DNA from 2 places in the Ruegeria sp. CDSC068 genome. Region 1 is predicted to be linked to the other one. Evidence: riboswitches for the same ligand, from Rfam matches in the RefSeq annotation. Region 1 holds a riboswitch; the other holds the start of a gene.
What was found. A riboswitch is a leader RNA that binds a small molecule or an ion and turns the genes downstream of it on or off. The one in region 1 is predicted to bind cobalamin.
Positions count from the first base shown of each region.

Region 2: another riboswitch for cobalamin. It lies ahead of AC2FID_RS12775 (DUF1636 family protein); the one in region 1 lies ahead of AC2FID_RS07930 (DUF1636 family protein).

Region 1 is NZ_JBXWNV010000003.1:92,944-97,937, reverse strand. It holds gene AC2FID_RS07935 (bifunctional enoyl-CoA hydratase/phosphate acetyltransferase) at 1-1,386, opposite strand, end outside; cobalamin riboswitch at 1,580-1,787, shown strand; gene AC2FID_RS07930 (DUF1636 family protein) at 1,889-2,245, shown strand; gene AC2FID_RS07925 (ABC transporter ATP-binding protein) at 2,242-3,027, shown strand; gene AC2FID_RS07920 (ABC transporter substrate-binding protein) at 3,038-3,988, shown strand; gene AC2FID_RS07915 (FecCD family ABC transporter permease) at 3,990-4,994, shown strand, end outside.
Region 2 is NZ_JBXWNV010000005.1:276,759-281,752, reverse strand. It holds gene cobN (cobaltochelatase subunit CobN) at 1-1,156, opposite strand, end outside; gene cobW (cobalamin biosynthesis protein CobW) at 1,160-2,215, opposite strand; gene AC2FID_RS12775 (DUF1636 family protein) at 2,212-2,601, opposite strand; cobalamin riboswitch at 2,686-2,895, opposite strand; tRNA gene AC2FID_RS12770 (tRNA-Cys) at 3,182-3,255, opposite strand; gene AC2FID_RS12765 (protein-L-isoaspartate O-methyltransferase family protein) at 3,483-4,136, shown strand; gene AC2FID_RS12760 (TolC family outer membrane protein) at 4,232-4,994, shown strand, end outside.

The DNA of each region.
Region 1 (4,994 bases):
GATTTTGCCTTCATTCGCAATTGCATGCAGCGCCGCGACAGCACAAGACGCCAGCCGCGAAGCATCATCATCTGCCCGAGATGTCAGGATAATCGGTGCCGCAGCACCTATCACAACGCCGGCAGCCTCGGCATGAGAGATATATGTCAGCTGTTTGGCTACCATGTTGCCGGCTTCGATATTCGGAACAACCAGAATGTCTGCGACCCCCGCGACTGGTGAGGTAATGCCTTTTGTCCGCGCCGCGTTCAGATCAACCGCGTTGTCCATGGCCAAGGGACCATCGACCAGTCCGCCGGTGATCTGTCCACGCTCGGCCATTTTCGACAACAGCGCGGCATCGACAGACGACGGTAAATGCGGGTTGATGGTCTCAACCGCTGATAAGACGCCAACCTTGGGCATCTCGATGCCAATAGAATGCGCAAGATGGATGGCGTTCTGAACGATATCGGCCTTGGTTTCGAGATCCGGTGCGATATTCACCGCCGCATCTGTAACCATGATGGGTCGAGACATGCCTGGCACGTCCATCACGAACACATGCGACAGCCGCCGCCCGGTTCTCAGGCCTTTTTCACGGCGCAGAACGGCGCGTAACAAGACATCTGTGTGCAAGTGACCTTTCATCAGCATCCGGGCCTTACCTTCAACGACAAGCCCGACCGCGCGTTGGGCAGCCACTTCGTGGCCTCGCGCTTCAATGATTTCAGCTCCGGACAAATCGGCCCCAAGCTGGGCGGCAGCGGCGGTGATTTTGTCCGGGTCGCCAACCAAAATCGGAGTAATGATGCCGTTTTCCAACGCGAGTAATGCCCCGCCTAGCGAATTCGGCTCTTCCGGGGCGACGATCGCTGTGGGCATCGGGTCCAGAGGACGTGCCTTTTCCAACAAAGCGTCGAAATGCCGGTGACGCTGAACGATCAGTCCCGGCACCTCGACCGAGTCGAAGGTCAAATGCCGCGACGGTGGCGTGACCTGTACGGTACCGCTTAGGATCAATGCGTTATCCCCGACCCGGCGCACTTCGGCGGAACAGGTCAGATCGCCGTCTTCACGCTTTTCGGTAACAGCCACAAAGGCGGTCAGTTCTTCGCCCGCCATAACCGGAGCATGAAAACTCAGGTCCGCCCGACGTGTTTGCGTACCGGCCCCCGGTAAGATGTTTCCAATGACTGCAGCCACCAGACCCGCGGGCCACAAGGCGGGCGCGACAGCCTCGGGGTGTCCATCTCCATCTCCGTCATAGGCCGCCAGATTCAGCGGGTTGTGATCACCCGAAGCCGAGGCAAACGCGTACAAGTCGTCCACGGTGCACAATCGGGTGACCTGCGCCTTGTCGCCTACCTTCAGTTGAGAATAGGTTCTGTTTTCTTGAATTTTCATCTCGACCGGCTTTGTTTACGAATGCGTGTTCGTCGTTTTAAACATTGGATGTGCGGCCCCTCCGGAACCAGAGCATATCCACCTTTGTCCCTACATTTCTGCGACGCAGCGTAGTCAGATCGTGGGCAAATGACAAATGACCTCTGTGCGTGGGGCGCTGAGTATTATCGCTTGACCCAAAATCGGAACTCGGGCAAGCATCACCCACGATGGTTCCCTATGGTTCGCCAAGGGATGAAAAGGGAATACGGTGAGGTTGCCAACAAGCGCCAAGTCCGTGACTGCCCCCGCAACTGTAAGCGGTGAGCGACGCCAAATACCCACTGACCCCAAATGGGTCGGGAAGGATGGCCAAGCCACGACCCGCAAGTCAGGAGACCTACCATCCGATGTTCAACCAACCCGGGGCGGGGCGTCCTGGAAGGAGGCTTTATGACACGTCTAAGACGTGATGACATGATTGGCACCTTCTGTCCGCGCTTGGCAACAGGCGGAGTGGGCCATGTCGATCAGTCCTGATCACTTCCTTCTGATTTGCGAGACCTGCGAGGGTTCTGACCGGGCGGATTCATTGCGCGCTGCGCTTGCAAGCAAGCTTCCATCCAGTTTTGACATCCAAAGCGTTTCCTGCATGGCCGGTTGCGGTCGTCCCACAGCCGTCGGGTTTCAGGCATTCGACAAAGCGCAGTACCTTTTCGGTGATATCCAATCGGCTGAGGACGTGGATGCTTTGGCCGAATTTGCACATCAATACCTTCGCAGCGCGGATGGGTGGACCAACGCAACGCAGCGCCCGCCTGCCCTTCTTGAAAAGACCCTGGCGCGCCTGCCACGGCTGAAGCTGGAGACAAGCGCATGACCTGCGGAGCTTTCCTTGAGGCGCGCGGGCTGGAGTTTTACGCCCTGAACGGCGACGTACTGCTGCAAAACATCAATTTCGAACTGAATGAAGGGGCCACTCTGGCAATTGCCGGCCCAAACGGTGCGGGTAAGACAACGCTGCTGAATCTTTTGTGCGGCGGCGAAGAGATTGTTCTGGGGGACGTTTTGGTAAAGGGGCGCAGCCTTCGGCAGCTTTCGGCGATGGACCGCGCCCGAATGATCGCCGTGGTCAGTCAGCAGGAATCGCCGGACGGGCGTTTGTTTCTGCGCGACTACGTGGCCCTTGGGCAAATCCCCATCCGCGCCGATCGATCTGCGGCTGAGCACGCCTTGGAATTGGACCGCATCCTGAAGCTGACCGGACTCGTCGCCCTCGCCGACAAGCGGATGGCCGTGTTATCCGGCGGGGAACGCCAGCGCGCTCATATCGCAAGGGCGCTGGCGCAAAACCCGTCGCTTTTGTTCCTGGATGAGCCGACGAACCATCTGGACCCGGACGCCAAGGGACGCATGCTGTCGCTGGTCGCCGAGCTGGGCATTACGGTGGTCATGATCGTCCATGATCTGGTCATGATCCCGGAATTCGCGACCCATGTCGCGTTGATGAAATCCACGCGTCTGACCGGTTTCGGCCCCGTGCACGAAGTGCTGACACCCGAAAGGGTCCGTGAAACGTTTGGTGTCGATTTTCTTAGCTTTCAGCACGAAGGCCGCATGATCCCGGCACTGGATATCCGAAGAACCACTACCTCAAACTAGGAAAAATAACATGAACAAAACTCTCTGGTGCGCTGCACTGATCACTGGCATTGCAAGTGCCGCAACAGCGCGCGAGATCACCGTCGACAATTGCGGCGAGCCGCTGGTGTTTGAAACTCAGCCCGAGCGGCTGGTCGTACACGACATGAACATGACCGACATGGCCTTTGCGCTGGGTTTGCAGGACAAGGTCGTTGGCCTGACGGGCATCACTGGCTGGTACAAAACCAGCCCCGAGTTTGACACACTGCGCGGCGACATCCCGGAACTTGCGCCTAAGTACCCGACAGTTGAAAATCTGGTCGCTGTCGAACCCGACCTTTTCTTTGCGGGCTGGTACTATGGGATGAAGCCGGGCGGTGACGTGACCCCCGACACGCTTGCGCCGTTTGGCATCAAAACGATGATCCTGACGGAAAGCTGCGTACACCTGGATAAGGATCGTCCCGAAGCCAGCATGGATTTGCTGTTCACCGACGTCCTTCGCTTGGGCAAAGTAATGCACGTTGAAGACAAGGCAGAAGAGCTGGTTTCCGGCTGGAAAGAGGAACTGTCCGCGATTCAAACACAGACAGCCGACCTGCCGAAGCCCCGCGTTTTCCTGCTGGACGGTCCCGCCGATGCCCCGTTTACGGCTGGTAAGTTTGCCATTCCTGACGCGATGATTGCTGCCGCTGGCGGCGAGAACGTCACCCATGACATGGACACCAGCTGGGGACGTTCCTCGTGGGAGGCTGTTGCCGCTTCGAACCCGGAATTCCTGGTTTTACTTGATTATCAAACTGGAAATGGCGCCGCAGATACCTTCAAGTTCCTGCAGGACCATCCCGTGATGTCTCAGACGGATGCGGTCAAGAACGAACGCTGGATTGGTCTGCGCTACGAGGAACTGACACCCGGACCGGCAAATATCGAAGCAATTTCGAAAATGGCCAAAGCCATGCACCCGGGCCTGAACTGATATGGGCCGACTTGGCCTTACACTCTTGCTGGGGGCGGCTGTATTGGCCGCCCTTTTGCTAACCTCGACGGTCTACGGGACCACATCCATTCCAGCCTCTGACGCACTGGCCGGTGTCTTGTTGGGCACGGGAATAGTGGAAGGGGACATGTCTCCGCTCCACCGCATCGTGTTTGACCTGCGCTTACCACGCGCGCTGTTTGCCGCCGTGATCGGTGCCGGGCTGGGCATCGTCGGCGTTGTCCTGCAAACCACCACACGCAACGATCTGGCGGACCCGTTTCTGTTCGGCCTGTCCTCTGGCGCTGCAGCGGGAGCTGTCTTTGTCATTACAGTAACCGGAGATGTGCTGGGCTTTTGGACCCTGCCACTGGCCGCGTTTTTCGGAGGGCTTGTCGCATCAGGTATTGTGCTGGCTTTGGTTCATGGGCTGCGCACAAGCGCGCCCGAAAAACTGATCCTCGCGGGGCTCGCGGTTTCGTTTTTGTTTTCAGCTATTACCAATTATCTGATTTTCGCAGGCGACAGCCGCGCGGCCCATTCGGTTATCTTCTGGATGCTTGGGGGTTTGGGTCTTGCCCGGTGGGAGACATTCCCGCTGGTCTGCGCAGGTTTAGCATTGATCCTCGCCTATGCAATGTACCGTAGCCGCTGGCTTGATGCACTGCTGACTGGTGATTTGACGGCCGCCACCCTGGGTGTGCCCGTTCAAGGCTTACGGTTCCGAATGTTCTTCGTCGCAGCTCTTGCAACCGCTGTATTTGTGTCCGTCGCGGGTGTGATCGGTTTTGTCGGCTTGATGGTTCCCCACATCGCACGCGGTATCGCGGGGCCTTTGCACAGCCAGCTTGTGCCTACCGCCGCCATTGTCGGAGCAGCTTTGCTTACAGGCTCGGATATCCTGAGCCGTCTGTTGCTTGCCCCGCAAGAGCTGCCTGTTGGGATTGTCACGACATCGCTGGGATCGGTTTTTGTTTTTCTTCTACTAATCCGAACCGCGCGCCCT
Region 2 (4,994 bases), on a different contig from region 1:
AGGTGGACAGCACCAAGGCGGGCACCTGATCCTCTTTGTGTTTGTCGTTCAGGTTCAGCCAGCCGGTGACCCTGTCGATGATGGCCTCGATCCGTTCCGGTTCAGCCCGGTGAGCAAAGCGGGAATACTCCAGATGGGGGTCGCGTTTGCCCGGTTCCTTGAACGAGGCAATGCCAGCCGAGATCCGACCGTCCACTTCGGGCAGGACGACATGCATCGCTAGATCAGCGGGCGAAAGACCGCGTTCCGCCTCGGCCCAGGCTTTGCGGCGGGACGTTGCGAGAGCAACCTGAAACACCGGCACATTGGCGGCGTCCAGTGGAGAGGTGCCGGATGCGCCTTTGCCCGAGAACGAGGTTGCGTTGATGACGGCCGCCGGGTTCAGCGCCACGACATTTTCGCGCAGCCAATCGGCGGCCAGCGGGGCTTTCAGCGAGGGGGCGAACAGACCGACGGCCTCAAACCCGCGCGCGCGCAGGCTGCGGATCAGGGTAGCGACCGGGGCGGTGTCCGCCGAGGTAAGGTAAGCCCGGTAGAACGTTACCAAGATACGCTTTGCGTCGGTGGTGAACGCTTTATCCGCCGGGATGACGCCGCGATCCGGGCACCATGCACCGCATTCGGGCAGGGTCTTGGCCCCCATCACGGGTCCGGCATAGAGACCCGCCGCAAGCGCCATCTGGGCAAGAGCCGCTTGCGCCGCGACTTCACCGCCGGTGTCACAGAGATGCGCAAGGCGCCGCAGGGTCGAGACGGGCAGGGTGGAGTAGTCATCCAGCCGAGTATCCTCGCGCCCGTCGGCGGGTAGGACGGCCAGCGCGATGCCTTTAGCCTGTGCCAGCGCCAGAACTTGCTGCAAGCCATAGGACCAGTAAGGGACGCCGCCGATCAAACGGATCAGAATGCCCTTGGCGCCCTCGAGCGTTTGCTCGACATAAGTGTCGACAGACAGCGGGTGTTTCAACGCGGTCAGATTGGCCAATCGCATCGTCGGCATGCGACCTTCGGACCCGCCACCGCGATGCCATCCTGCCGCGAAAGCGCCAAGGTCGCTGTCCGAAAAGGACAGCACCACCAGATCCGCCGGGCTCTGACCCAGATCGGTCGGGGTTTCGGTCTCTTCTAACCCGTGGCTTTCGCGGAAGACGACGTGCATGGCTTACTCGGCGGCCTCGGTCACACCCACGAGGATATCGCGGATTGCGGCCTCATTGATGTCGTCATGCTCGGCAATGACCACCAGGCGCGAGCGGCGCTCTTCGCCGGGCTCCCACGGCCGGTCATACTGGTGACGTACGCGGGCACCAACGGCCTGCACCAGCAGACGCATAGGTTTGCCCTGAACGGCGGCATAGCCTTTGACGCGCAGAATGTTCAGGTTATTGGCCAGACGTTCGATATTGGCGACCAGTTCCGCCGGGTCGGTCTGTTCGGGCAACTCGACGATGATGCTTTCGAAATCGTCGTGTTCGTGGTCGTGGTGGCCGTCGTGATGCGACGGGCGCGCATCCATGTCATCCTCGGCGGCGGCTTCGAGGCCCAGCACGACACGCACGTCAACGGCGCCTTCGGCAACCTCGACCACGGGCAGCGGGCGCGGAGCCTCAGCCGCGATGACCTCTTTGGCTTTGGCAACGCCTTCCGGACCGGCCAGATCTGGTTTTGTCAGCAGGATGATGTCGGCGCACGAGATCTGGTCCTCAAACACCTCAGACAGGGGCGTTTCGTGGTCGATCGAGTCGTCAGCCAGGCGCTGGGCGTCCACGGCTTCGACATTTGGTGCGAAACGCCCAGCGGCGACGGCCTCGGCGTCCGCCAGAGCGATCACACCATCAACGGTGATTTTCGAGCGGATATCGGGCCAATCAAACGCCTTGAGCAGCGGTTTGGGCAGGGCAAGACCGGACGTTTCGATCAGGATGTGATCGGGGCGCGGCTCCAGCGCCATCAGCGCCTCAATGGTCGGGATGAAATCATCGGCTACGGTGCAGCAGATGCAGCCATTGGCAAGTTCCATGATGTTTTCCGCCGGGCAATCCGGAATGGCGCAGGATTTCAGGATATCGCCATCCACACCCACATCACCAAATTCGTTGACGATAACGGCCAGGCGCTTGCCCTGCGGATTCTGCATCAGGTGCTTTACCAGCGTAGTTTTGCCCGAGCCCAGAAAGCCGGTGATCACAGTGACGGGGAGTTTTTCAAGGTTGCTCATTTCAGGGCTCCAATCGGGGGAATGCGGGCCGCACAGTTTTTGCGGAAATGTTCGGGGCGCTCGCGCCATTTCACCAGACCGTCTTCAGCGGCCAGATACTTGGTGACGCCTTCAACGATGGTCTCGACATGGTCGGTCTCGTCGAGGTTTTCATAAACGAAGGTCCATCGGGATGGGCCGCCACGCAAAACGATCGAGCATCCCTGATCACAGTTCGACAGACATTCCACCGGTTTCAGGTCGACGCCGTCCGGCAAGCCAGCCTGTTCAAGTGCTTTATGCAGCAAAGTGCCGGGTCGCTGGGCGTCATCTTCGATAGGTAACCCACGGCGACATGTCGTGCAGACCAGCAACTCGACTGGTGCGGTCTCGGTCACGTCTCTCATCCCCCTCATCCTTTATACGGGGGACGGGGTTTCATGCGGGCCACGCGTCTGCACATGGACCCGACACCGGAACACCCCGCCCGGTTTCAACTTCGGGTGCTGGCAGGTCTCCCGGCTTGCGGATGTCAGAGGCGGGCCTCTGTCGGATGTCCCGCCTTCCCGGCCTATTAGGCCAGTGGCTTTGGGCACCCTCTCCGGTCACGGTCGCGGGGGCGGCTGTGCTTGGCGGAATAACCGCTGGCACATTCCCTTTTCATCCATCCGGGGATGGACACCAACGCATGCGACATGCGGCACGAGCAGGGGGCTTGTCAAGCACGACTGGGGTTTGAAAACCCGCTACGTCAGAAAAGCGACTTGCCGAAGTCAGTCAGCGGCATCCGATGCGATCTGATCACGCAGCGAGGCGCAATTCAGCCCGGCCGTCGCAGATGATTCAGCACTTCTCAGTTTGGCAATCAAGTAGTGCGGTTGTGTAAATGGAATCGCTGGACCCGCAATCGCAACATGCATCTGATACTGAACTTTAGGCGTCCGAAATTGCGAAAGCAGCGCAGAAAGCTAAGTGCTTGGAAATAAATGGAGGCGAGTACCGGAATCGAACCGGTGTACACGGATTTGCAATCCGCTGCGTCACCACTCCGCCAACTCGCCTTTTCAAGTAAAATCAAATACTTGCCGTGGTGTGATCGGCGTTTTAGCAGCTTTCGACAGGAGCGTCCAGAGGGGGGAGCGCAAATTTCAGGGCCGGGTGCCAACTTAGTCTTTGGTTGCGACGTTGTATCTTGTGAAGATTGGAAAGTTTCCGTGTCTGGGCCGTTGCCGGTTTTTCAAGGATGTGGCAGAACTCAATCACCCAAGGGAGCAAGATGAGCGATCCAATGACAGATTTCGCAGCCCGCCGCCGGACGATGGTCGATACGCAGATACGTCCTTCTGATGTCACGAAGTTTCCCATCATAGACGCGATGCTGACCGTCAAGCGCGAGAATTTCGTGCCGGACGCGCAGCGCGAAGCGGCATATGTCGAGGGATTGATCGAACTGGGTGATGGGCGCTGCATGTTGGAGCCGCGGACCCTGGCTAAGATTCTGGACATATTGAACATTTCGAACGACGAGTCGGTTTTGGATATTGCTCCGGCCTTGGGGTATTCGACGGCAGTCGCCGCGCGCATGGCACAGCTGGTTGTTGCCGTAGAGGAAGATGAAAATCTGGCGGCCGAATCTCAGTCTATCCTGATGGAGGCGGAGGCTGACAATGCGATTGTCCATGTCGGCCCGCTTGAGCAAGGTGCCCCCGAACATGGGCCCTATGACGTGATTATGGTCCAGGGTGGTGTGGAACAGGTTCCGGATGCGTTGATCGCGCAACTTAAGGACCATGGGCGAATTGCGTGCCTTTTTGTCCAAGGTGCACTGGGGATCGTCCGTATCGGCCATAAATCTGGGGATCGGGTGACCTGGCGGGACGCGTTTAATGCCAATGCACCGATTTTGCAGGCATTTTCCACGAACCGTGTATTTTCGCTATAGTTTTATGGCGGATTGTTCTGCCGCCTTGATTAGTTGAACACAAACGCGCAAACTGTCGGCAGAGCAGCGTAATTTTGATTTGAGAGGATTTCGTTATGAGTTCTATGGCGGGAGGAAAGCTGGTCAAGGCGCTGGCGCTGACTGCGGGGGTCGCACTTAGCTTTGTACCGGGACGGGCCGTTTGGGCCGACAATATTACTGACGCATTCATTGGCGCGTACAATACCAGCGGGTTGCTGGAACAGAACCGCGCATTGTTGCGTGCGGCGGACGAAGACGTGGCAATTGCATTGTCAGCGCTTCGACCGATCATCAACTGGACGGTCGCGATTAGCAGCAACTATAACCGTCGCAACGTCAGCGATGTGGTGACAAGAACCGACCCGAACAACTTCTTTACGGGGCTGACCCTCAGCCAACTGCTCTACGATGGTGGGGCCGCTGTTCTGGGCAAGCAATCGGCGCAAGAAACGGTGCTGTCGACCAGGCAGACCCTTGTTGATATCGAACAGCAGGTTTTGTTCCGCGGTGCCAATGCGTATCTTGAAGTGCTGCTGCAGGAAGAAACCGTACAGATCCGCCTGAACAACGTCGATGTATCGGCAGAGGAACTGCGCGCATCGCAGGACCGGTTTGATGTTGGCGAAGTCACGCGTACGGACGTTGCGCTGTCACAAGCCCAGCTTGCAAGCTCGCAAGCTGATCTGGCCGTTGCACGCGGTAACCTCGACACGGCGCGGGCGGAATACGTGAATGCCGTTGGCAAATCGCCCGGACGCACAGCTGGTCAACCGAGCCTGCCAAATCTGCCAAGCTCGGAACCGCAGGCCGTCAGCCTGGCGCAGCGAAACCACCCCG